DNA from 4 places in the Kocuria sp. KRD140 genome. Region 4 is predicted to be linked to each of the others. Evidence: riboswitches for the same ligand, from Rfam matches in the RefSeq annotation. Region 4 holds a riboswitch; each other region holds the start of a gene.
What was found. Region 4 has a riboswitch for S-adenosylmethionine ahead of J1M36_RS04465 (cobalamin-independent methionine synthase II family protein). Riboswitches for the same ligand answer to the same signal wherever they lie in the genome.
Positions count from the first base shown of each region.

Region 1: linked by a shared signal. The riboswitch ahead of J1M36_RS11605 (bifunctional o-acetylhomoserine/o-acetylserine sulfhydrylase) and the one ahead of J1M36_RS04465 (cobalamin-independent methionine synthase II family protein) in region 4 are both predicted to bind S-adenosylmethionine.
Region 2: linked by a shared signal. The riboswitch ahead of J1M36_RS09310 (methylenetetrahydrofolate reductase) and the one ahead of J1M36_RS04465 (cobalamin-independent methionine synthase II family protein) in region 4 are both predicted to bind S-adenosylmethionine.
Region 3: linked by a shared signal. The riboswitch ahead of J1M36_RS12235 (O-acetylhomoserine aminocarboxypropyltransferase/cysteine synthase family protein) and the one ahead of J1M36_RS04465 (cobalamin-independent methionine synthase II family protein) in region 4 are both predicted to bind S-adenosylmethionine.

Region 1 is NZ_JABFAW010000009.1:638,174-643,954, forward strand. It holds gene J1M36_RS11585 (CPBP family intramembrane glutamic endopeptidase) at 1-488, shown strand, start outside; gene J1M36_RS11590 (VOC family protein) at 540-1,178, opposite strand; gene J1M36_RS11595 (hypothetical protein) at 1,459-1,764, shown strand; gene J1M36_RS11600 (hypothetical protein) at 1,840-2,181, shown strand; SAM riboswitch class IV at 2,146-2,266, shown strand; gene J1M36_RS11605 (bifunctional o-acetylhomoserine/o-acetylserine sulfhydrylase) at 2,343-3,731, shown strand; gene J1M36_RS11610 (homoserine O-acetyltransferase) at 3,734-4,891, shown strand; gene J1M36_RS11615 (SGNH/GDSL hydrolase family protein) at 5,002-5,781, opposite strand, start outside.
Region 2 is NZ_JABFAW010000009.1:110,812-116,592, forward strand. It holds gene J1M36_RS09300 (aminotransferase class I/II-fold pyridoxal phosphate-dependent enzyme) at 1-159, opposite strand, end outside; gene metE (5-methyltetrahydropteroyltriglutamate--homocysteine S-methyltransferase) at 234-2,723, opposite strand; gene J1M36_RS09310 (methylenetetrahydrofolate reductase) at 2,921-3,910, opposite strand; SAM riboswitch class IV at 3,955-4,071, opposite strand; gene J1M36_RS09315 (hypothetical protein) at 4,121-4,390, shown strand; gene J1M36_RS09320 (thermonuclease family protein) at 4,514-5,302, opposite strand; gene J1M36_RS09325 (fructosamine kinase family protein) at 5,351-5,781, shown strand, end outside.
Region 3 is NZ_JABFAW010000019.1:6,776-12,556, forward strand. It holds gene J1M36_RS12220 (hypothetical protein) at 1-1,140, opposite strand, end outside; gene J1M36_RS12225 (hypothetical protein) at 1,341-1,526, shown strand; gene J1M36_RS12230 (CoA-binding protein) at 1,699-2,190, opposite strand; gene J1M36_RS12235 (O-acetylhomoserine aminocarboxypropyltransferase/cysteine synthase family protein) at 2,193-3,611, opposite strand; SAM riboswitch class I at 3,673-3,770, opposite strand; gene J1M36_RS12240 (succinate dehydrogenase/fumarate reductase iron-sulfur subunit) at 4,141-4,836, opposite strand; gene J1M36_RS12245 (succinate dehydrogenase cytochrome b subunit) at 4,836-5,781, opposite strand, start outside.
Region 4 is NZ_JABFAW010000004.1:55,025-60,805, reverse strand. It holds gene J1M36_RS04465 (cobalamin-independent methionine synthase II family protein) at 349-1,560, opposite strand; SAM riboswitch class I at 1,575-1,661, opposite strand; partial or broken gene J1M36_RS04460 (3-hydroxybutyrate dehydrogenase) at 1,912-2,660, shown strand; gene J1M36_RS04455 (IclR family transcriptional regulator) at 2,873-3,676, opposite strand; gene J1M36_RS04450 (CoA transferase subunit A) at 3,829-4,641, shown strand; gene J1M36_RS04445 (CoA transferase subunit B) at 4,625-5,302, shown strand; gene J1M36_RS04440 (acetyl-CoA C-acetyltransferase) at 5,299-5,781, shown strand, end outside.

The DNA of each region.
Region 1 (5,781 bases), on a different contig from region 4:
GGGGGATCCCCGGCGTGCTGTGCAGGATCGGGGTGGATGGGCGCAGACCCGTGTGGGACACGCTGTGGGGAATGGGTTTGTTCGCGGTGATGGGCGGCGGCACCCTGGTGCTCTATCAGGTGGGCCGGTCCCTGGAGATCACCGCGCAGATCACCACATCCACCATGGAGCAGACCTGGTGGGCGGTTTCTTTGCTCGTGCTCTCCGCGCTGCGCCACTCGATCGTGGAAGAGATGATCGTGGTGGCGTTCCTGTGCGAGCGCTTGCGATCCCTCGGATGGTCGTGGTGGCTCGTGGCGGTGGCCTCCGCGGTGGCGCGGGCCAGCTATCACCTGTACCAGGGGTTCGGACCCACGCTCGGGAACCTGGTCATGGGACTCGTGTTCGTGTGGCTCTACCGCCGCGGCGGTCGACTCATGCCGCTGCTGATCGCCCACGCCCTCCTGGACACCGTGGGCTTCCTGGCCCCGCAACTGCTCGCGGGCTGATGCCGGAGACCGGGCGGAGCGGCGTCGTCGGCCGCACCGAAGGGAACCAGATCAAATGGTGACGGTGCCGTCCGGGGTGTCGAACGAGACGGCCATGACCCCGGGGGTGCCGTTGGGGGCGCACCAGGTGACGTCCAGCGAGCCCAGGACGTCCTCCACGGGACCGCCGAGCCACTCCGTGACGCGGTCGGGGGAGCCGGCGATCTCCATCCCGCTCAACCGGACGTCCGTGATCCGCGCCTGGGACGGGTGCATCTCGTCCTCGGAATCGAAGTGCACCATGAACGGCAACTGCGGGTCGGAGATCAAACCCTTCACGCCGATCTGATGCCATTCGAGCTGCCGACCGTCGGGGAACAACCGGCCACCGGGCACGGAGGGGCGGCCCAGCTTGGCCTCGAAGGGCGCGAGGTCGGGGACCTCTACGACCCAGCCGAGCCAGCCGCCGCCGGCGTCGGAACGGGCACGGACGGCCTGACCGAACGGCGCCTTCTCCGCGGCGGGGTGCTCGAGCACCGTGACGACCTCCACGTACTGGTGGTCGGTGAGCGGCAGGATCATGTTCCGGGTGCCGAAACGGGGGTGCACACCGCCCTTGACCGGTTCGATCCCCAACCGGTTCGCGATGCGTTCGGTGGTGGCCTCGAGGCCGTCGGGCTGAGCCGCGAAGGAAACGTGATCCAAGTTCATGACGCCATGGTGGCACCGGCCACACGGGCCACCAAATCGAGCGCGAGCCCGGCGAGTGTGTGACCTGCGCCGCCCGGTCCGGTGGGCAGGGCCGGCTCTCCGCACCTCCCGAGACCTGGCATCGGGACGGCTGATTCGGGCGGGGACTGTGTTGGTCCAGGTCAACGAGACGCGCGTCTCAGAGGCTGGAGTTCGCAGCATCAGCCGGGGAGTCTCCGACCGAACCCTCGCTATATGACCTGAGACCGATATCGATCCCGATCACTACGAGGTGGTTCCCGTGTCCGCAAATGCCGTCGGTTTCACACTCCTGATCCTCCGAGTCGCCCTGTTCCTGGGGAAGTTCGTGCGCGTCAAGGTGGGTTGGGTCCAGAGCCTGTTCCGCAGCGACGAGTACTACCCCGCCGGCACCATGACCAGCCGCCCGTCCTCCGTGGAACCGTTCTCCCGGCACATGTCCATCGCGGCCGTGGTTGGCGGCGTTCACCATCCTGGCGGTGGTCGGCATCGCGTTCAACGTGGCCATTTTCCTGTGGTTGGCACCCCGCATCATCGGTCGCTATTGGTTCGGGCGCGGTATCGGTGACTTCCACCCGTCCATGGGTGTGACCGCCACCGGGCTGATCCTCATGCGCGTGGTGGACCCGGAGGCCAAGACCCGGTGTTCGAGGCGTTCGGTGACAAGCAGCTGGTGTTCGAACCGTTCTTCGGGGGCGGGTTGGTCACGGCGCTGGCCATCCCCGTCATCTACCTGACCGGTGTGGGGCCGTTGTTCTTCGTGATGCTCGCGGTGTTCGTGATCGCGGTGCTCACGGGTCTGTTCTACTTCCATCCACGTGAGACGAAGGACCGGGAACTGCACACCCGGGAGATGGAACAGCAGGAACGAGCGGCCACTGACCCCGAGCCCGCTCGCAGCGTCCCCGGCTTGACTCCCGCCCCGCCGGGTTCGGACAATGAGGTAATAGGTCACGAGAGTCAGCGCGAAGCCCCAGCTAGCTGACCGGCAACCCTCCCTTCCGCGGTGGGGTGCCCTGGGTGAGGACCTGGCCGTGGCGTCGACCGACGTCGTGCGGCAAGCGCGGGTCATTGGTGCCCGGTCACAGCACGGGCACCGTGCGGATCGCCACCGGACCCCTGATCCTTCCGAGAAGGAGTACGGCCATGAGCACCGCTCCCACCCCCGACAATCCCCAGGGCTGGTCGTTCGAGACCCGACAGATCCACGCGGGCCAGAACCCCGACCCTGTGACCGGGTCGCGCGCCCTGCCGATCCACCAGACCACGTCCTTCGTGTTCCCGGACGCCCGCACGGCGGCGGCCCGGTTCGCGCTCGAGGAGATGGGTCCCATCTACTCGCGCCTGACCAACCCCACCACGGAGGTCGTGGAGCACCGGGTCGCGTCCCTCGAGGGCGGCGTGGGGGCCCTGATGGTCTCCTCCGGACAGGCCGCGGCCACGCTCGCGATCCTCAACCTGGGCGGCGCCGGAACCCACGTGGTGGCCAGCCCGTCCCTGTACGGCGGGTCGTACAACCTGCTCAAGCACACGCTGCCGCGCATGGGCGTGGAGACCACGTTCGTCTCGGACCCGGACAATCCCGCGCAGTGGCGGGACGCGGTGCGCGAGAACACCGTGGCGTTCTTCGGTGAATCCATCCCGAACCCCCGCAACGACGTGCTCGACATCGAGACGATCGCCGGGATCGCCCACGAGGCGGGTGTCCCGCTCATCGTGGACAACACGATCGCCACGCCCTACTTGGTGCGGCCCATCGAGTGGGGCGCGGACATCGTGCTGCACTCGGCCACCAAGTTCCTGGGCGGCCACGGCACGGCGATCGGCGGGTTCATCGTGGACACCGGAGCGTTCGACTACTCGCGGGACCCTGAGCGCTTCCCCGGTTTCAACCAACCGGACGAGACGTACAACGGACTCGTCTACGCCCGCGATCTCGGTGCCGACGGGGCCTTCGGCGTCAACCTCTCGTACATCCTCAAAGCGCGCGTGCAGTTGCTGCGCGATCTGGGGACCTCGATCTCTCCGTTCAACGCGTTCTTGATCGAGCAGGGCATCGAGACGCTGTCGTTGCGCATGGAACGTCACGTGGCCAACGCGCAGAAGGTCGCCGAGTGGCTCGAGGCCCGCCCCGAGGTGCGCTCGGTGTCCTACGCCGGTCTGGAGTCCTCGCGCTGGCACGACCGCGCCCTGAAGTACGCGCCCAAGGGTGCCGGGTCGGTGCTCGGTTTCGTGCTCGACGGCGGCCGGGACGCCGGTGTCGCGTTCGTGGACGCCCTGAGCCTGCACTCCAACGTGGCGAACATCGGTGACGTGCGCTCCCTCGTGATCCACCCCGCCTCCACGACGCACGCCCAGCTCAAGGACGAGGAGCAGCTCGCGGCCGGCGTGGAACCGGGATTCGTGCGGCTGTCCGTGGGTGTCGAGGGCATCGACGACATCCTCGCGGACCTCGAGTCCGGATTCGCCGCGGTGGGTGCGCGCGGCGACGCTGCCGGCGACGCGGCGTCGTCGGCGGAGGACACGGGGAACTGACCATGACGGTCGTGGGCAACGGGCCGCGCACGCGGCGCGACGGCGTCGTACGGCGGGCCGAACTCGGCGAGCTCGTGCTCGAGTCCCGGTTCCGGCTGCCGGACGTGCACCTCGCGTACGAGACGTGGGGCGAGCTCGCGGCGGACGGTTCCAACGCGGTGCTGATCGAGCACGCGCTCACGGGTGACACGCACGTGGCGCGCGGTGGTGCGGGGCATGAGGACGCCGCGAGCGCTCCCGAGGGCGCGGCCGCCGCGGCGGACGGTTGGTGGGACGGACTCGTGGGCCCGGGTGCCGCGATCGACACGGACCGCTACTTCGTGGTGTGCGCCAACATCCTGGGTGGGTGCTACGGCAGCACGGGACCCGCGAGCCCCGCACCGGACGGCGTCCCGTGGGGCTCGCGTTTCCCGCGCGTGACCGTGCGGGACTCGGTGACCGCGGAGGCCCTGCTCGCGCGGGCGCTCGGAGTCTCCCGGTGGCGGCTCGTGATCGGCGGGTCCATGGGCGGGGCGCGCGCCCTCGAGTGGGCCGTGTCCCACCCGGATCGGGTGGCCGCGTGCGCCGTGATCGCGGCCAACGCGCGCGTGGGTGCCGAGCAGCTCGCGTGGGGACAGGCACAGTCGCTCGCGATCCGCCAGGACCCGAACTTCCGGGGCGGCGACTACTACGCGGGCGAGTACCCGGAGGCGGGTCTGGGGCTCGCGCGGCGGATCGCGCACATCACCTATCGCAGCGCGCACGAGCTGGAGACGCGCTTCGGCCGCGAACCCCAACCCCGTGAGGACCCCGAGGCCACCCACGTCGCGGACCGCGGTCGGTACCAGGTGGAGAGCTACCTGGACCACCAGGCGTCCAAACTCGCGGGCCGCTTCGACGCGAACTCGTACCTGAGTGTCAACGAGACCTTGATGTCGCACGACGTCGCTCGGGGCCGCGGCGAGCTACGGGACGTCCTCGCCCGCACCCGGTGCGAGTGGCTCGTGGCCGCGGTGGACTCCGATCGGTTGTTCTTCCCCTCGGAATCCGCCGAACTCGTGGCTGCGCTGCCGGGGGAGCAGGAGCTGCACACGATCACGTCCCCGAGCGGGCACGACGGGTTCCTCATCGAGACCCCGCAGGTGGGCATGTTGCTGCGGGAGACCGTGCTGCGGGACTGAGCATGGAGCCCTGACGGGTCGGCTTCAGCGGTGAGACCCGGTGGGAACGGGCCGGCCTCAGTGAGCGCGGCCCTGACTGGCGGGACTGGGTGACCCGGCCCCGGGCCGGCTCAGGCCTCCCGGTCCTCGACAGGGATGCCCTCGCCCGCACCGGGGATCGTGGTGCGCCCGAACGAAGGGCGCTTGGCGGTGATGTTGTCCCCGGAGCTGCGACGCCGGATCCGGCGGCCGACCCACGGGACCAGGTACTTCCCGGCCCACACGAGGTCCTCGCGACGCGCCTCGCGCCACGTGCGCACGGGACGGTCCCCGAGCTCGCCGGGGACCAGGTCGTGCTCGACCCCCAGGGAGTCCAGGACCTCGCACGCGATGAGCTGGTGGCCCAGGGGCGAGAAGTGCAACCGGTCCGGTGCCCACATGGCAGGTTCCCCCAGTTGCTGCAGTCCCCAGAGGTTCACCATCACGGCGTCGTGCCGGGCGGCCACCACGCGCAGGTTCTCGTTGAAGATCGCCACGCGCCCGCGGATGCTGCGCAGCACGGGGGTGTTGCCGATGTCCGGGCCGTCGAACATCGTGACCGTGGCACCCGTGGCGGCGAGTTTCTCGATCACGGCGTCGAGCCGCACCGCGATGTCGTCCGGATCCGCACCGGGTCGCAGCATGTCGTTGCCGCCCGCGCTGATGGTCACGAGGTCCGGGCGCAGTTCGATGGCCGGTTCCAGCTGTTCGTCCACGATGCCCTGGAAGAGCCGACCGCGGATCGCGAGGTTGGCGTACGCGAAGTCGTCGGTGTGGCGCGCGAGCTCCTCGGCCACGCGATCGGCCCAACCGCGCACACCGCCGGGTACGGCGTCGTCGGGATCGCCGACGCCCTCCGTGAAAGAATCGCC
Region 2 (5,781 bases), on a different contig from region 4:
CGCGACGTTCGGATTACCCGTGCGGGCGTACGTGAAACCGCTCGCGCGCTGGGCGAAGACCTCGCGGGCGTCGGCCAGGGTCTCGAACGCGTACGCGGCACTGTGGTGGATGGGCCGGACGATGGGCGTGCCCAGCGGAGCGGGGGTGGCTGCGGTCATGGTCTTCTTCCTTCCTCGGCCCACCCGGTGGCCGCGCGGCGGCGGCCACCGGGTGGACGTTTCCTACGGGTGAATCAGCGCTGCGCCGGAGTATCCGCGGCAGGGGTCGACGACGCGGCGACAGTGACGCTCCCGGACACGGTCGTCGCGTCGTTCGGGTCCACGTTCGCCGGTGCACCTGCGGGCGCGCCGGCCGTCCGAGCGGCGTCGTCGGCGGAGAGTTCCGCGCGCACGGTGACCGTCGCGGCGACCAGCCGGTCCAGTGCGGCCTCGGTCTCGGGCCAGCCGCGGGTCTTCAACCCGCAGTCGGGGTTAACCCACACGCGCTCGGCGCCGATCTCGTGCGCCGCGTGGCGGATGCGCCCCGCGAGCTCCTCGAACGTGGGGACCCGGGGCGAGTGGATGTCCCACACGCCGGGACCCACGTCCCGAGGGAAGTCGGATGCCGCGAGCCCGGTCACGATGCCCGAACCGGAGCGGGACGCCTCGAGCGTGGTGACGTCCGCGTCCAGGGCGTCGATCGCGTCCAGGACGGTCTCGAACTCCGAATAGCACAGGTGGGTGTGGATCTGGGTGTCCGTGGCCGCCCCGCCCGTGGCCAGGCGGAACGCCCCCACGGACCACTCGAGGTACGCCGGGCGCTCGGCCGCCCGCAGCGGCAGCAGCTCGCGCAGCGCGGGCTCGTCCACCTGGATCACGGGCGTTCCCGCGCGCTCGAGATCCGCGATCTCGTCCCGCAGGGCGAGTGCGACCTGGTCGGCGACCTCGGCGGCCGGAGCGTCGTCGCGCACGAAGGACCACGCGAGGATCGTGACCGGCCCGGTCAACATGCCCTTGACGGGGCGCTCGGTCAGGGACGCCGCGTACGAGGTCCAGTCCACCGTGATCGGCGCGGGGCGCGAGACGTCCCCGAACAGGATCGACGGGCGCGTGCAGCGCGATCCATAGGACTGCACCCAGCCGTGCTGCGTGGTCACGAAACCGTCCAGGCCCTCCGCGAAGTACTGCACCATGTCGTTGCGCTCGGGTTCGCCGTGCACCAGGACGTCGAGCCCCAGTTCCTCCTGGACGCGCACCGTGTGGGCGATCTCCGCGCGGATCGCGTCCGTGTACTCGGCCTCCGTGATCCGCCCCGCGCGGTGGTCCGCCCGGGTCTTGCGGATCTGCGGCGTCTGCGGGAAGGATCCGATGGTCGTGGTGGGCAGCACGGGCAAGCGCAGACGTTCGCGCTGGGCAGCGCGGCGCTGTTCGGCGTCCGCGCGCTGGCGGTCCGCGTCCTGCACCGCGGCGGTGCGCTCGCGGATCTCGGCCTTGTGAGTTGCCGGGTGCTCGGCGCGGGCCGCGCGGATCGTGGCGTCCTCGTCCAGGGTGTCCCGGATGGCATCCCAGCCGTGCTCGACGCCGCGCGCGAGCCCGACCACCTCGGTCACCTTCTGGTCCGCGAACGCGACCCAGCTGGTGACGTCCGGATCCAGTGCGGTCTCGCGGGCGACGTCGTGCGGGACGTGCAGCAGCGGCGTCGCGGTGCCCACGGCCACCGGCCCGCGGGCCGCGGCGCGCAGCCGGTCCAGGGTCTCGACGGCGCGCGCGAGGTCGGTGCGCCACACGGTGCGTCCGCCCACGACGCCGCCCACGACGGGGCGTTCGCCCCATGCCTCGAGTGCCTTCTTGCCGGGGACGTCCCCGCGGTCGAGGTCGATGGCCAGGGCGTCGACGTTCGTGTGGGCCAGGGCGAGCTGGGCGTCCTCGCCGGCATCGCCGTAGCCCACGGTCACGAGGATCGCGGGGCGCTGTTGCTCGTTCGAAAGTTGGGTGTAGGCGCTCTCGAGGGCGGCCACGAGTTCGGTGCGTTCCACGCTCCACCCGTCCGCGGCGAGGGCCGGCTCGTCGAGTTGCACCCATTCGACGCCGGCCTCAGCCAGGGCTCGCAGGATCGCGGCGTATTCGGCCACGACGTCGTCGAGGCGCTGCAGGGGGTGACTTGCGACGGCATCGGTGGTCTCGGGGCGTGAGAGCAAGAGCAGGCTCACGGGGCCCACGAGGACCGGGCGGGTGGTGATCCCGGTGGTCCCGAGGGTGGTCCGGTAGCGGGACACGAGACTCTCGGGGTTCGCACGCAACGGGGTGTCCGGGCCGATCTCGGGTACGTAGTAGTGGTAGTTGGTGTCGAACCACTTGGTCATCTCGAGCGGCTCCAACCGATCGGTGCCGCGGGACAACGCCGTGATCAGCTCGATCCCGCGGGGCGTGTCCGGGGCGGCGGGCTCGTAGCCGTCCGCGATGAACCGCGCGGGAACCGCGCCCAGCGCCAGGGACGTGTCCAGGACGTGGTCCACCGCGAACCCCTCGGACGGCACAGCGTGATCCGCGGTGAGGCCGAGTTCGGACAATCGCGTGGCGGTGCGCTCACGCAACCGGGCGAGGGTGTCCAGCACGGTGGTGGCGGGGTGCTGTTGCGGGTCCTTCCAATAGGACTCGAGTGCGCGCTTGAGCTCGCGGTCGGGGCCGATGCGGGGGTAGCCCAGGATCGTGGCGGCGGGGAACGGGACGGGCTGGGTGCTCATGGGAACTCCTCGGAGCTGGTGTGGGGTATGGCGGTTAGGGGGTGTGATGAGCCGCGGCAACGGGTGTGCTCCGGCGCGGCGGGGTAAGGGGAACGTCAGCGTGGGTGGTGCCGCTACGAACGATTTTCGGCCTGCCCGGATGTGGCGGTCGAAGCCAACACGATCGGTTCACGGGTCGGTCGGGGCTGGTGCGGCGGTCAGGCCGCGGGGCTGCGGCCTCGGTATTCGCGTGCGGCATCCCGGACCCGCAGGTGCTCCAGGATGGTCAGCGCCGCCTCGGGGCGGTTGAACGTGTACAGGTGGAAACCGGCGCAGCCCAGATCCATGAGGTCGTCGATCAGGGACAGGGTGGCCGCGACCCCTCGGTGGCGCAGTTCCTCAGGAGTGTCGGCGCGCAGGAACCGGGTGAGGCGTTCCGGGACCCGGACCCCGGTGATCTCGGTCATGCGCTGCAACCGTTGCGGGTTGCTCAGCGGCATGAGCCCGGCGACCACGGGGATGTGGATGCCCTCCGAGCGCGCGCGTTCCAGGAACGTGGCGTAGTCCTCGGGTTCGTAGAGCACCTGCGTGATCGCGTAGTCCGCACCGGCCTCCTGCTTGTCCCACAGGGACGCGAGATCCGCCTCGAAGTCGCGGCCTCGCGCGGGGGACGGGTAGCACGCCACCGACACGGACAGCGGTCGCTGACCCGGGCGGAACCCGGTGCCGAAGCGACGTCGTTCGACGTCCCGGATCAGCTCCACCAGTTGGGAGGCCCGGCCCAGGCCACCCGCGGGGGTCCGCCATTCCCCGGTACCCAGGGGCGGGTCGCCGCGCAGCGCGAGGAGGTCGCGAACGCCGTCGTCCAGCAACTGGTCCACGGCGCGCTCGAGACCCGCGCGGTCCGTGCCACCGCACGTGAAGTGCGCCATGACCGGGGTCTTGGTCGTGCGGCGCAGGTGGCGCAGCGCCTCGCGGGAGACGCCGTGATGGCCGGCGTGACCGTGGGTGACGGAGAAGAAATCCGGCCCGGCCTGGGCCATGGCGTCGATGTTGCGCCACACAGTGTCCGGGTCCGCGGTGGGCCGCGGCGGGAACACTTCGAACGAGACGAGCGTGGAGCGGCGCGGGCGCCGGACCAGCCAGGACGTCCCCGTGGGCGGGCCAGTCACGGGCGCGGGTTCTGACGCTGCGAGGGGTGCGGGCATATAAAAAATCCTCCGGCCTTAGGACGCCGGAGGACGAGCTCCGAGCGCCGTACTTGCCGACCACGCGGTTGCGCGGCGGCCGGATCCTCATCTGGGGCACCCCACTACAGCTGGAGGGTTGCCGCCCGGCTAGCCAGAGCTTCGCACCGGGACTCATGATCCTTTGTTACGAGTAAGCGTAGCACAGCCCCGTGACGAGGCCCACGAACGATGACGGAACCGCCGGCCTCCCGCCGCGCTCGTCTTCCCAAGCGGGCGGAATGGACCGCACGGGGGCACCTGGGCCCTGCCGTGGTCATCCTGCCCCACGACGTGCAGGACATGAAGATGCCCGAGTTGGGACCCGAGAACTGGGTCTCGCGCTCGATAGCCGCGGCGCCGGCCGCGGGCGGGTCCGCGTCCTCGCAGGCACCCGCTCCGACGACGACGCCGTCCCCCTTGCGCAGCGCGACCGCCAACCCCGGTCGTCACGAACCCTGAGTTCGGGCCGCCGTGCATCCGGCGGCTCGCCGGTGCACCCGCGTGACCAAAGCGCGGCGAAAAACAGGGACGCCCACCCGGTTAACCGACCGGGTGGGCGCGCCTTGGCGTGTCATCAGCAACTCAGCATGGGTGCCAGACCTTTCCTCCCGGTTCGTAGCACCGGGGGCCGGTGTAACCGGGATAACCGCCATCACTCTCGGGAGCCGGGGGCACGTGGGGTGCCGCCGGCAGCTGCGGGGCAGCAGGTACCCGGGGCGCGGCCGGTAGCTGAGGTGCCGCGGGCTGCGCGGGGGCGGGGTTGTAGTTGTAGTTCGGTTGCGGAGCGGGATTGGGTTGGGGTGCCGGATCGCCCACGGCGACCTCGTCCTCCACGACCGCGGGAGGCGCCTCGAGCGTCGGCGTGGGAGTGGGCGTGGAGGACGAGGTGGGACTCGGCGTCGCGCTCGGGCTCGCGGTGCTCGGAGTTGTGGTGCCGGGGGATGCGGATTCCCCCGGCGGCGCGCAGTCCTGCTTCGGGTCGAAGAAACCGACCTGCATGGCCTGGGCGACGTTGTACGCGCTGTCCATCTCTCGCCGGTACGTGCTGTTGGCGCCCACGGTCATGGGCGTTGCCAGGCCCGCCTTGACGAGTGCCTGGTTGACGTTCAACCCGTCGTCGTCGCGGGTCACTCGGGCGAGGGTGCGGCCGTAGCGGTCCGTGCGTTCCACGTCGTAGTCCAGGTGGATCGTGGATCCCTTGGGCAGTAGGTCCTCAAGCTTGGCCGTGGCCTCGTCCGCGAGGCACTCGCCGGGCTGACCGTCCCGCGCGACCTCCGGGGTATTGATGTTCAGCAGCCGCACCCGCGTGGACTTCCCCGCGATCGTGGCGTCCAGGGTGTCCCCGTCCACCACGCGTTCCACTGTGGCCACTGAGTCGTCCGGGGTGGTGCGCAGTGCGGCATGGTGTAGACAAGACGCATGGCCACCATCGATGAGCTTCCCGGTGAGATTGTCGCGGACCTGCGCGTGAGCGATGCCCGTCCCCTGAGCGGCGGGGACACCGCCCGCGCCTACTGGCTCGAGACCCCGGACGGGCCCCTGTTCGCCAAGACCATGCCGGGTGCCCCGGCGGGTGTGTTGGCGTTGGAGGCGGCGGGACTCGAAGCGCTGCGCGCCGTCGCCCCCGCCGAGGTGCGGGTGCCCAGGGTGCATCACGTGGGCGATGAGGCCCTGGTGCTCGAGTGGATCGACGAGGGTCCCGGACGGCAGGACCGTGCCACGGAACGCAGCATGGGTGCTGGTCTCGCGGCCATCCACCGCGCGCGAGCCCCGCACGTCGGGTGGCTCTCGGCGGAGCTGCCGGAACGCATCGGCTCGTTCCCGGTGGATCTCACGCCCACGGACGACTG
Region 3 (5,781 bases), on a different contig from region 4:
CTCGTTGAACTCGGAGAACTCCTTGTCCTGCGCGCGACGCTTGGTCAGCAGGGCGCGGATTCGGTTGCGGCGCCCGGCCTCCACGCTGATGTCCTCGCGGTGACGGAACCACCACCACAGCATGACGACCACCAGGACCATGCCCACGTACCCGATGATCGGGTAGACCACGCTCATCAGGGTGCCGAAGCCCACGAGGCTCACCACGTAACCCACCGCGCACAGGCCCAGGAAAATCGGGACGTAGCGGTGGCGGTGGTTCACGGTGACCCGGCGACCCAGGGCGTAGAACATGCTGATGGTCGTGTTGTAGATCATCACGAACGTCACCACAACCATCCCGAGTGCGGCCCAGGGGTGCATGGTCTGGAAGAGCTGGAGCATGGGCACCTCGGAGCCGCCCACGGCATCGAAGTTCACGAGTAGGGCGAAGGCGTTCATGGCCAGAAGAACGGTGTAGACCACGCCGCCCAGCAGCCCGCCCCAGCCGGCATCGCGCGGGTTGAGGGCGTTGCCGCCGATCACCAGGGACATGGACACGCCCAGCATCAGGGCCATGCACGTGTAGTTGATCGCGGACAGCCACCACGGGCTCACGGGGGAGCCCGCCTGCACCGCGAGCTCGTGCAGCGATCCGAGATCCACGGGGAGCTTGGTCAGGGTGTAACCGAACGCCACGATCACGGCCACGAAGATCGCCGGGGTGACCGCCGAGATGATGTTGGTGACCTTGTTGACGTTGAGCAGCCCCGTGACCATCACGAGCACCACCATGATGGCCGAACCGATCCACGCGGGCAGCCCGAACTGTTGTTCCAGTGTGGAACCCGCGCCGGCGAGCATCACGATGCCCATGGCCAGCAGGGTCAGACTCACCGCGATGTCCAGGAACCGGGACACCACGGGAGAGGACACGGACCGGAAGACCCGGCGGTGCTCGTCCGCCAGGAAGTAGCTGCCGATGTGGATGATCACGGCACCCGCGGCGATCATCAGGATCCCCGAGACCACCGCGCCGGCCAGCCCCCAGACACCGAACGAGATAAAGTACTGGATGACTTCTTGACCGGTGGCGAAACCGGCACCCACCAGCAGGCCCACGAAGGCCAGGGTGACTTGCAGGGTTTTCTTGGCGGACACGGGAGCAACTCCTCGGGGGTCGGACGGTTCTCATGTGGCTCGGACCACATTCCAGGTCTTCTCCACTGGTCAAGCATAGGGAGTGGGCTCGTCCGCGCCACGTGGCAGCGGCCTGCCCGTGACGTGATGATGCCGACACCTCCCGGCTCAGGGGCCGGTGGAATACTCGGAGGCGGAGCATTCGACGAAGGGAGCACCCCGTGACGCAGCAGTGGCAGACAGATCTCGAGAGCTGGGTGGCCGGTTGGGACGCCGTCCGCGACGACGCCCCGCAGCAGGAGGTCCTGGTGTGCTCCGGGGAGGCGGGATCGTTCGACGCACCCATGGGTGACTACTCGCGCTTCGAGGTGGACGAATGGGGTCACCCGTGGTGCACTCCACCCTGAGCGACCCGCACTCGCAGGGCCGATAGCCCTCGCGATTTAACTGAGTAAAAGCAGGGTTCGCGCCCAAATCTGCTTTTACTCCACTAGAAATTCGATTTCCGGTGCGGGCGTCAGCGGGGGTGGCCGGTCAGCGGCGTCGGCAGCGGCGCGCCGGCGCCGTCGCGCCCCGGTCTCAGGCCAGGACCTGGCGCTTCGAGGAGATCACTCCGGTGTTGAACCCGGCCAGGTGAAGACCGCCGTGGAAGCGCGCGTGCTCGATCTTCACGCACTGGTCCATCACCACGTCCAGCCCGGCGTCCTCCGCGATGGCCGCCGCTTCCTCGTTCCACGAGCCCAGCTGCAGCCACAGGGTCTTGGCGCCCACGGCCACGGCCTCCCGAGCCACGTCGGGCAGGTCCGCGTCCTTGCGGAACACGTCCACGAGGTCCGGGACCTCGGGCAGCTCCGCGAGCGACGGGTAGGCCTTCTGGCCCAGCACCTCGTCCAGCACGGGGTTCACGAAGTACACGCGGTACGGGCTCGACGACTGCAGGTACGTGGCCACGAAGTAGCTCGCACGGGACGGCTTGTTGGACATCCCCACGATCGCGATCGAGCGCGTGCCTCGGAGGATGCCGAGCCGTTCGGGGGCGCTGGGGCCCACCCAGGTGCGTTGCGTGCTCATACCTATTCTCCTTCGGCTCCGGGCAGCGCGCAGGCCGCCGCACTGTTGTCCTGGTCCAGGGTGGTGCGCGCCGCGTCCGTGAGCGCGGCGGAGGGGGCGACGACGCCGCCGTCCCGGTTCCTACCGCTGGCTGCGCTCAGTGCCTGGTCCAGGTCCCACAGGATGTCCGCGGCGTCCTCGAGACCCACGGAGATCCGGATCAGGTCCTCCTTGACCCCGCCCGCGGCGAGCTGTTCGGAGCTCAACTGCTGGTGGGTCGTGGATGCGGGGTGCAGCACAAGGGTGCGGGCGTCCCCGATGTTGGCCAGGTGTGAGGCCAGTTGCAGGCTCCCGATGAATCGGGCGCCCACCTCACGGCCGCTCAACTCGTCCGTGCCGGCCACACCGAAGGCGAAAACGGATCCGATGCCGTGGGGCAGGTACTTCTGCGCGCGTTCGTGGTGGGGGTGGCCCTCGAGTCCCGCGTAATTGACGTAGGAGATGCGTGGATCCGTGGCGAGCCACTGCACGACCTCCTGCGTGTTGGCCACGTGGGCGTCCATGCGCTGGGGGAGGGTCTCCACACCCTGCAGCAGGTTCCACGCGGCCTGCGGGGTCAAGGACGGCCCGATGTCCCGCAGCTGCTCCGAACGCAGTTTGGTCAGGAACCCGTACTCACCGAAGTTCCCCCACCACGTCACGTTGTTGTACGAGGGAACCGGTTCGGTCATGGCCGGGAACTTCCCGTTGCCCCAGTCGAAGCGGCCGGATTCGACCACCACGCCGCCCAGAGTGTTACCGTGCCCGCCCAGGAACTTGGTGATCGAGTGGATCACGATGTCCGCGCCGTGCTCGAACGGGCGGCACAGGTACGGGGTGTTGAGCGTCGCGTCCACGATGAGCGGCACGCCTGCTTCGTGGGCCACCGCGGCGAGCCCCTCCAGATCCGCGATCTCCCCGGAAGGGTTGGCCACGAGCTCGGTGTACACGGCCTTGGTGTGTTCGGTGATCGCGGCCTTGTAGTCGGCGGGCTCGGTCCCGGGGACGAAGGTGGTCTCCACACCGAAGCGACGCAGGGTCACGTCCAGCTGGGTGACCGTTCCGCCGTAGAGCTGGGACGAGGCCACCACGTGGTCACCCTGGCCACACAGCGCGGCGAACGTGATGAACTCGGCGGCCATCCCGGAGGACGTGGCGACCGCCCCGATCCCGCCCTCGAGGGAGGCGATGCGCTCTTCCAAGGCCGCCACGGTGGGGTTGCCGATGCGCGAGTAAATGTTGCCGTACTTCTGCAGCGCGAACAGGTTGGCGGCGTCGTCGGCGTCCTTGAAGACGAACGAGCTGGTCTGGTAGATGGGCACGGAGCGGGCGCCGTGCTCGGCGTCCGGGGTGCCGCCGGCGTGCAGGGCGCGGGTGCGGAAACCGAACTGGTGCTCGGCCATGGATGTCCTCCTCGTCGGCCGGGTACGGCTCCCGTCCGACAGCTGCCCGGGGCCGCGCAGCACTCCATCGGTCCTGGCGGTAGCACCGTGCAGTTGGCCGAGCACTGCGGGTTGCTGCGGCGTCATGGATCCAGGTCTCTCGGCCGCTCGGGATGGTGCGTCTATTGTGTCGCGCGCGTGGGTGACGGACCAAACCGTGCGGATCGCAGCCGCCCGAAAGCGGGTGCGATTGATTCAGAGGGCGCGCGCCACGGGTGCCCCGCCGCGAAGGTCACGCTGCAGAACAGGTTCCAGCGTTCCCTGGCCCGCAGGATCCCGGATGCCACGGTGGTCGAGGACTCACGCTCGGCGGCCCGCACCACCGCGCGTCCCGCCGGGCCGTTGCGGCTGCCCTTTCCCCGGTGGCGCAAGGGCTGACCCGCCCGTCCGCGGTTCGGCCCCCGGTCGGTGGGGCCCGCGGTGAAAGCGGTGAACTTCCCGCCCGTGGGGTCGCCGACTGCTGGTGAGCTCGCTGGCTTCGGGGCGGAACTCAGCCGTACTTCTCGGGGTCCTTCCGGCGCAGGTTTTCCCGCGCCACCGCGGTGAGGTTCTCGAGTGGCAGCCCCGCCGGGCAGACCTCCGTGCAATCGCCCAGCAGGGAGCACGGGCCGAACTCGTGCTCGGCGGCGTCGAGCACCTTGCTCGAGCGCTCGTCGCGTTCCTCGGGCGTCTTGGCGAGCGGCGGCAGTTCCTTGAGCAGCGTGCCCACGTAGAGCTGGCCCGAGCCGTTGGGGCACGCGGCCACGCACGCGCCGCAGCTGATGCACCCAGCGGTGTTCAACGCCTTCATCGCGACCGGGAACTTGGCCTCCTTGGCCACGCGCCGCAGGGCCTTCTTGTCCACGGACAGGTCCTTCTTGACCGGGAACGCTCCCGCGCGCAGGGGCTCGATGAAGATCTCGTCCCCGTCCCGGTAGGCCCTGAGCGACTGCGTGCACGAGGCCCGGTTCTTCTCCGGCCCGTGGGCCACGCCGTCCACGGTCACGCCGCACTTGCCGCAGATGCCCTCGCGACAGCCGTCGTCGAAGCTCACCGGCTCTGCACCCTGGCGCTCGAGCGTCTCGTTGACGGCATCGAGCAATTCGAGCATGCTCAGGTCCTCGCGGGCCTGCACGGGGTGGACGGTCTCGAAGCCACCGGGCTCGTCCTCGCCCGCCTGGCGCCACACGTGAACGGTCAACAGCATCAGCGCACCACCTTGGTCAGTACGGCCACGGGAATGCTCACGTTCCCCAGGGCGACGACGCCGCCCACGGCCTTAGCGATCGTGTCCACCTGTCGTACCCGTCGCGCGGTTCCGGTCACCCCGGTGTCCATCGCGGCGGTCCGCAAGCCATGGATCATGTGTCCGGCGAGCGCGGCCATCGAGGCCGTATAGAACACCGCCACGGACGGCCGGGACAGGCTCGCCACCAGGTTGCCGTACGCGTCACCGTGGGTGTGGCTTACGGAAGCAGCAGGCCGGGCGCCCGCCGTCAGGTCCAGCACGTGGTACACCGTGAACAGTCCGAGCACCGCGCCCGTGGAGCGCATCGAGCGGGCGATGATTCGGGGGACGGAGCGGCGTCGGCCTCGGGGACGCTGACGTGGCGCGTGGCGGTCGAAGTGGCTGGCCAGGAAGGCTCCGTCGAACGCCGCTTTCCGGTACCGTTGCGTCCCGCTCGGGGCAGGCGCGGTGGGGAAACCGTTCCGTATCTTCTGAGCGGCGGCGCCCACCCGCCACGTGATGGGCCGGAGCGCATCCGCCACCGTGCGGCCCTCGGCGCTCATGGCCCGCAGCGTGAGCTCGGTTCCGGCCAACACGTGGGTCGCAGCACTTCCGATCAACCCGATACGCACGACCCACAGCACGGAGTTGCGGGGCAGCACCGGCGCGCCCACCGTGCGAATGAACTCGGCGTATTCGTTGTAGTGGTCCCGGCCTAGGTAGACCTGCATATTCCCGGCCATGTGCCCCACAGTGAACACGCTCAACACGGTGCCCGAGGCGGCCATGGCGAGCTTGAGGTCGGAGCTGTGGGTGTCCCCGAACATGCGCTGCCAGGCATCGCCGGCCACGGCAGCAATCCCGGCAGTGACGGACGCGTCCGCGGGGGCGGTGGCCGTGCGGGTAGTGCCGGTGACGGGTCGC
Region 4 (5,781 bases):
GGTCTCCAGGATCGGCGGACGCGGGGTCCGTGGGGTGCCAGTGGCGGGGTGGATCAGGGGAATAACCGACCGATTGGCCTCGAAATAAGTGTACGAAAGAATGTGAAGCGCACCACACGTTTCGTGTACTAAATCGTATATTTTTCCCGGGCCGTTCACCCGGGCGGGCAGCATGTCGGCCGTTGTGACGCGTTCATGACACGGCAACGCCCCCTCCCGCCGTGCCGCACCGTGGAAGGTGCGGGCGCAGCGGAAGGGGGCGGGCGGCGTCGTCCGGGAAGATCGGGGAACCGGAACGGTCAGCGACGCGGTGGGACTAAAAGCTGCAGGACCAGCCGCGCGGCCTGATCAGAACAGGCGCTCGGACGCGATCCGCGCACCCTCCACGAGGGACTCGAGCTTGGCCAGCGCGATCTGCGGGTGCAACCGCCCGCCCAGACCGCAGTCCGTAGAGGCGATCACGTTCTCCTTGCCCACCACGGACGCGTACTGCTCGATCCGGTCCGCCACGAGCTCGGGGTGCTCCACCACGTTGGTCGAGTGCGAGACGAAACCGGGGTAGACCACCTTGCCCTCGGGCAGCTGGTGGTCCTTCCAGACCTTCCACTCGTGGCCGTGGCGCGGGCTGGACGCCTCGAAGCTGTAGCCCTGCGCGCGGATGGTGAGCATGAGGTCCACGAGGTACTTGAACTCGAGGTCCGTGGTGTGCGGGCCGTGCCACGAACCCCAGCACAGGTGGAAGCGGATCTGCTCCTCGGGGAGGTCGCGCAGTGCGTAGTTCAGCGCGTCCACGCGCAGCTGGGTGAAGGCCAGGTAGTCCTCCACGGTGGGCTCGGGGTTGATCTGGTCCCAGGACTCGGCGATCGAGGGGTCGTCGATCTGCACGGTCAGTCCGGCGTCTACGATGGCCTTGTACTCCTCGCGCATCACGTCCGCGCACGCGTAGACCAGTTCCTCGTCCGTGGCGTAGTACTCGTTCTTCACGCGCGCGCAGGAGCCGGGGGACAGTGCCGCGACGAAGCCCTGCGTGGCACCGTTCAGGGCCATCGCGTCCTTCACGCGGCGGATGTCCCCGGCCACAGCCTCCTGACCCGTGTAGGTCAGCGGGCCCGTGATCTTGGGCTGGGAGACCGTGTTGCGGTGCACGAGCACGCCCGCTGTGGGGTCCTCATAGGCGTCCCGGAAGCGCTCCCGGTCGCGGCGGTCGGGGAAGCTCGTGAGCACGATGTGTCCCGGGCTGGAACGGTGCTTCTCGCCCTCGTTCCACCGGTCCTCGTCCGTGGGGGTCAGCCCGCCCAGGCGGTGGAACGAGTAGTTCCACCAGGCCCCGTAGTCCACGGCGCCGGACGTGGTGTGGCCGTACTCGCCGTCGTTGACGATGTCGATGCCGATCTCGCGCTGGGTGCGCACGATCTCTGCGACGCCTTCGTCGAGCGCCTCGCCCAGCTGGGAGAGGTCGATCTCGCCCGCCTGGAAACGGTTGTTGGCCTTCAGCAGCTCGGGCGTGCGAGGCAGGGAGCCCACGTGGGTGGTCTGGATGCGATCGGTGTTCAAGGGCATGGCTGTGCTGTTCCTTTCCATCGGTCCTGGCGTTAGCACCGGTGTCACCCCGGTTGCTGCGGCTTCCACGAGCCAGATCTCTCGGCCGCTCTGGATGGGTACTGCTCCATCCAACAGCATCGCGAGGAGTGGACGCCAGTTGTGGCGTGTCGGACGACGACGCCGCTCCCCGGGTTCCTCCTGCCCCGGCCCCTCGGGCTGGGGTCACCGGGGCTTCCGTGACCCGGCGGACTCCGGTGCGGGCCGTGACTCGTAGCTGGTCCGGGGTGGTCCGTTCCGGATCGTGACCCGGCGGCCCTCGGGGCGTAGCGTGACGCGGTAGGAGAACCGTCCACGCGCAAAGAGGCTGTCATGGAGCAATCACTCGGGGGGAAGAAGGCCCTGGTCACCGGTGGGGCCAGCGGGATCGGCCGCGCCGCCGTGCAGGCGTTCGCGGACCGCGGCGCCCACGTGGTCGTCGCGGATATCAATGAAGAAGCCGCTCAGACGACGGCCTCCGAGGTGGGCGGGAAGCCTGGGTCGTGGACCTCTCGGATACCGCCGCGCTCGCCGAACTGAGCCTGGACGTGGACATCCTGGTCAACAACGCGGGGATCCAAAAGGTGGCCCCCGTGCAGGACTTCGACCCCGCGGACTTCCACCGCATCCTCACGCTCATGCTCGAGGCTCCGTTCCTGCTGATCCGTGCCGCACTGCCGCACATGTACGAGCGCGGATGGGGCCGGATCATCAACGTCTCCTCCATCCACGGTCTGCGCGCGTCCGCGTACAAATCCGCGTACGTCACGGCCAAGCATGGGCTCGAAGGGCTGTCCAAGACCGTGGCCCTGGAGGGCGCTGAGCACGGTGTGACCAGCAACTGCGTCAACCCCAGCTACGTGCACACCCCGCTCGTGGACAAGCAGATCAAGGACCAGGCCGCGACCCACAGGATCCCCGAGGACCAGGTGATCGAGAAGATCATGCTCACCGAGTCCGCGATCAAGCGCCTCGTGGAACCCGAGGAGGTTGGCGAGCTCATCGCGTTCCTGGCCGGCCCGTCCGCGGGCATGGTCACGGGTGCGTCCTACACGATGGACGGTGGCTGGACGGCGTTCTGAGTGCGGGGCGACGTCGCCGCGTCCACCCTCGCTGCCGTTCGGTGTCGAGGCAATGGCCCGCGTTCCACGGCCCCTCTCCGGCCAAGGGCCCGAACATCTGCGTCCCGAAAAAACACCCGCAGTCGCACAACGCATGCGGTATCGGGACACAGATGTTCCGGGGTGCGAGAACGCGGGGTCTGACGGTACGGGACGACGCCGCTGCGTCCGGTTCACACGGTCGTGGCCCCCGCGCGCAGCGCCGTGGAGAGCCTGTGGGCCTGGTCCAGCAAAGCCGCCCCGAGGCGGGGTCTGCGTTCCGCGGTGAACCGGGGTTCGATCCCCGTCAGGGAGAGTGCGTAGCGGGGTTGGCCGGTCGCGTCGAACACCGCGGCCGCCATGCCCCACGAGCCCTCCACAATACGTCCGGGGTTCAGGGACCAGCCGTCCTCCCGGACCTGGGCGACGAGGCGGCGGACGTGAGCGTCGTCGTGCTGTGGACCGAGGCGCGTCCGCTCCTCCCGGGTGTCCGCGAGGGCGGTCTCCAATTGGTCCGGGGGTAGGTGACCGAGGATCGCGAGTCCCGCGGAGGCCACGCCCAGGGGCAACCGCAGGCCCTCGTAGAGCACGTGCGAGCGCACCGGGAACGCCCCCTCCACCCGGGCCAGGCAGATGACCTCGTTGCCGCGGCGAGCGGAGAAGAACGCGGACTCGCCCGTGGCCTCGGCGAGCCGCTGCAGGCACGGGGTCGCGAGGTCCTGGGCGGGATAACGTTGGGCGGCCACCGTGCCCAGGATGTGCAGTTCGGGACCCAGGGCCCAGTTGCCGTCCTCCGTGCGGTCCACGAACCCCTCGGCGGCGAGCGCTGCGAGCAATCGGTGCGCGGTGGGCCGGGTCAGCCCCGTGCGGTGGGCGATGGCCGCGGTGGATCCGGCTGACTCCCCGGATGCCACGGCCTGCAGGATCGCGGCGATCCGGGAGACCACCTGCGTGCCCTGCGGGGAGGACTGCGGGTTCCGGGATTTCTGCGGGGTCATACACGCTCCTGCGTCGGGACGTTCACAATATGGACAGACTAGCGACAGTTTTTCAGATTGTGATCCCTTCACCGACGATTACGGGTGAAGCATTGACCAAGATGTGGTCACTTTCTAGCCTGAGAGGCAGATCACGCACTGGAGGGGTGACCATGTCCAAACTCAGGGACAACGTGGCCGAGTTGCTCGCCGAGACGCTGCGGGACGGGATGACCGTGGCGGTGGGCGGTTTCGGACTGTCCGGGATCCCGCGAGACCTCATCGAAGCGGTCCGCGACAACGGAGCCAAGGACCTGACCGTGGTGTCCAACAACATGGGCGTGGACGGCAAAGGGCTCGGTCTGCTGCTGGAGAACAAGCAGGTGAGTAAGGTGCTGTCCTCGTACGTGGGGGAGAACAAGGAGTTCGCCCGCCAGTACCTGGAGGGTGAGCTCGAGGTCGAGTTCAACCCGCAGGGCACGCTCGCCGAACGGCTGCGCGCGGGCGGTGCGGGGATCCCCGCGTTCTACACCGCCACCGGTGTGGGCACGCGCGTGGCGGAGGGGAAGCCCACCGCGGAGTTCGACGGGTGCACCTACATCCTGGAACGCGGGATCGTCGCGGACATCGCCCTGGTGCACGCGTGGCGAGGGGACACGGACGGCAACCTGATCTACCGGAGGACCTCGCGCAACTTCAACCCGGTGTGCGCCACGGCCGCGCGGATCACGTTCGCGGAGGTCGAGGAGGTCGTGGCCCCGGGTGAGCTGGACCCGGACCACATCGTGACCCCCGGGGTCTTCGTGCAGCACGTGGTGCAGTACTCGGGGGCGCCCAAGGAGATCGAGCAGCGCACCACGCGACCGAGGCCCGCGGCGCGGCGTCGTCGTCGGAGGGCGGAACGGACGTGCGGACCGGCGGTGGTGCCGCCCGGGGCGCGGGCAACGGCGGAGCGGAAGGAACGGTGGCATGAGTTGGACGCGTGATGAGATGGCGGCCATCGCGGCGTCGGAACTGCATGACGGCGACTACGTGAACCTGGGCATCGGGATCCCGACCCTCGTGGCGAACAACCTGCCCGAGGGCGTGAGCGTGGTGCTGCAGACCGAGAACGGGGCGCTGGGCATGGGCCCGTTCCCGTACGAGGGGGACGAGGACCCGGACCTGATCAACGCCGGGAAGCAGACGATCACCCTGCAGCCGGGGGCCGCGATCTTCGACTCCGCGATGTCCTTCGCGATGATCCGCGGTGGACACGTGAAGATGGCGATCCTGGGGGCCATGCAGGTCTCGCAGCGCGGCGACCTGGCCAACTGGATGATTCCCGGCAAGATGGTCAAGGGAATGGGCGGGGCCATGGACCTTGTGACCGGAGCACCTCGTGTGCTGGTCTTGACGGAACACGTCGCCAAGGACGGCTCCGCCAAGCTCAAGCGGGAGTGCGATCTGCCCCTGACCGGTGTCGGGGTCGTGGACCGTATCATCACCGACCTGTGCGTCTTCGACGTGGAGGAACACGGGCTGGTGTTGCGGACCCTCGCCCCGGGTGTGACCGAAGAAGAAGTAGCAGCCAAGACCGAGGCCGAATACCGGGTTGAGCTCGTGGACGTCACCCCGGACTCCGTGCCCGTACAGGAGGAGAAATGACAGAGAACGCCAATGACGTGGTGATCGTCAACGGAGCACGCACACCCCAGGGCAAATTGCTGGGCGCGCTCGCGGACCTGAGCGCCGTGGACCTGGGCGCGCACGCGATCAAGCACGCCGTGCAGCGCGCGGGGGTCTCCCCCGAGGACGTGGACTACGTCTACATGGGCAACGTGGTGCAGGCGGGCACCGGGCAGAACCCGGCCAAGCAGGCCGCGGTGAAGGCCGGACTGCCCAAGACCGTCCCGGCGGCGGCCCTGAACAAGGTGTGCCTGTCCGGTCTGGTGGCCGTCACGGAAGCGGCGCGAATGCTGCGCCTGGGTGAGGCGGACGTCGTCGTGGCCGGCGGGATGGAATCCATGACCAACGCGCCGCACCTGGCCCTGGGCGCCCGCAAGGGCAAGTCCTACGGGGACATGCGGCTCGCGGACTCGCTCGCCCACGACGGGCTCGTGGACGTCGAGAAGGGCGTGCCCATG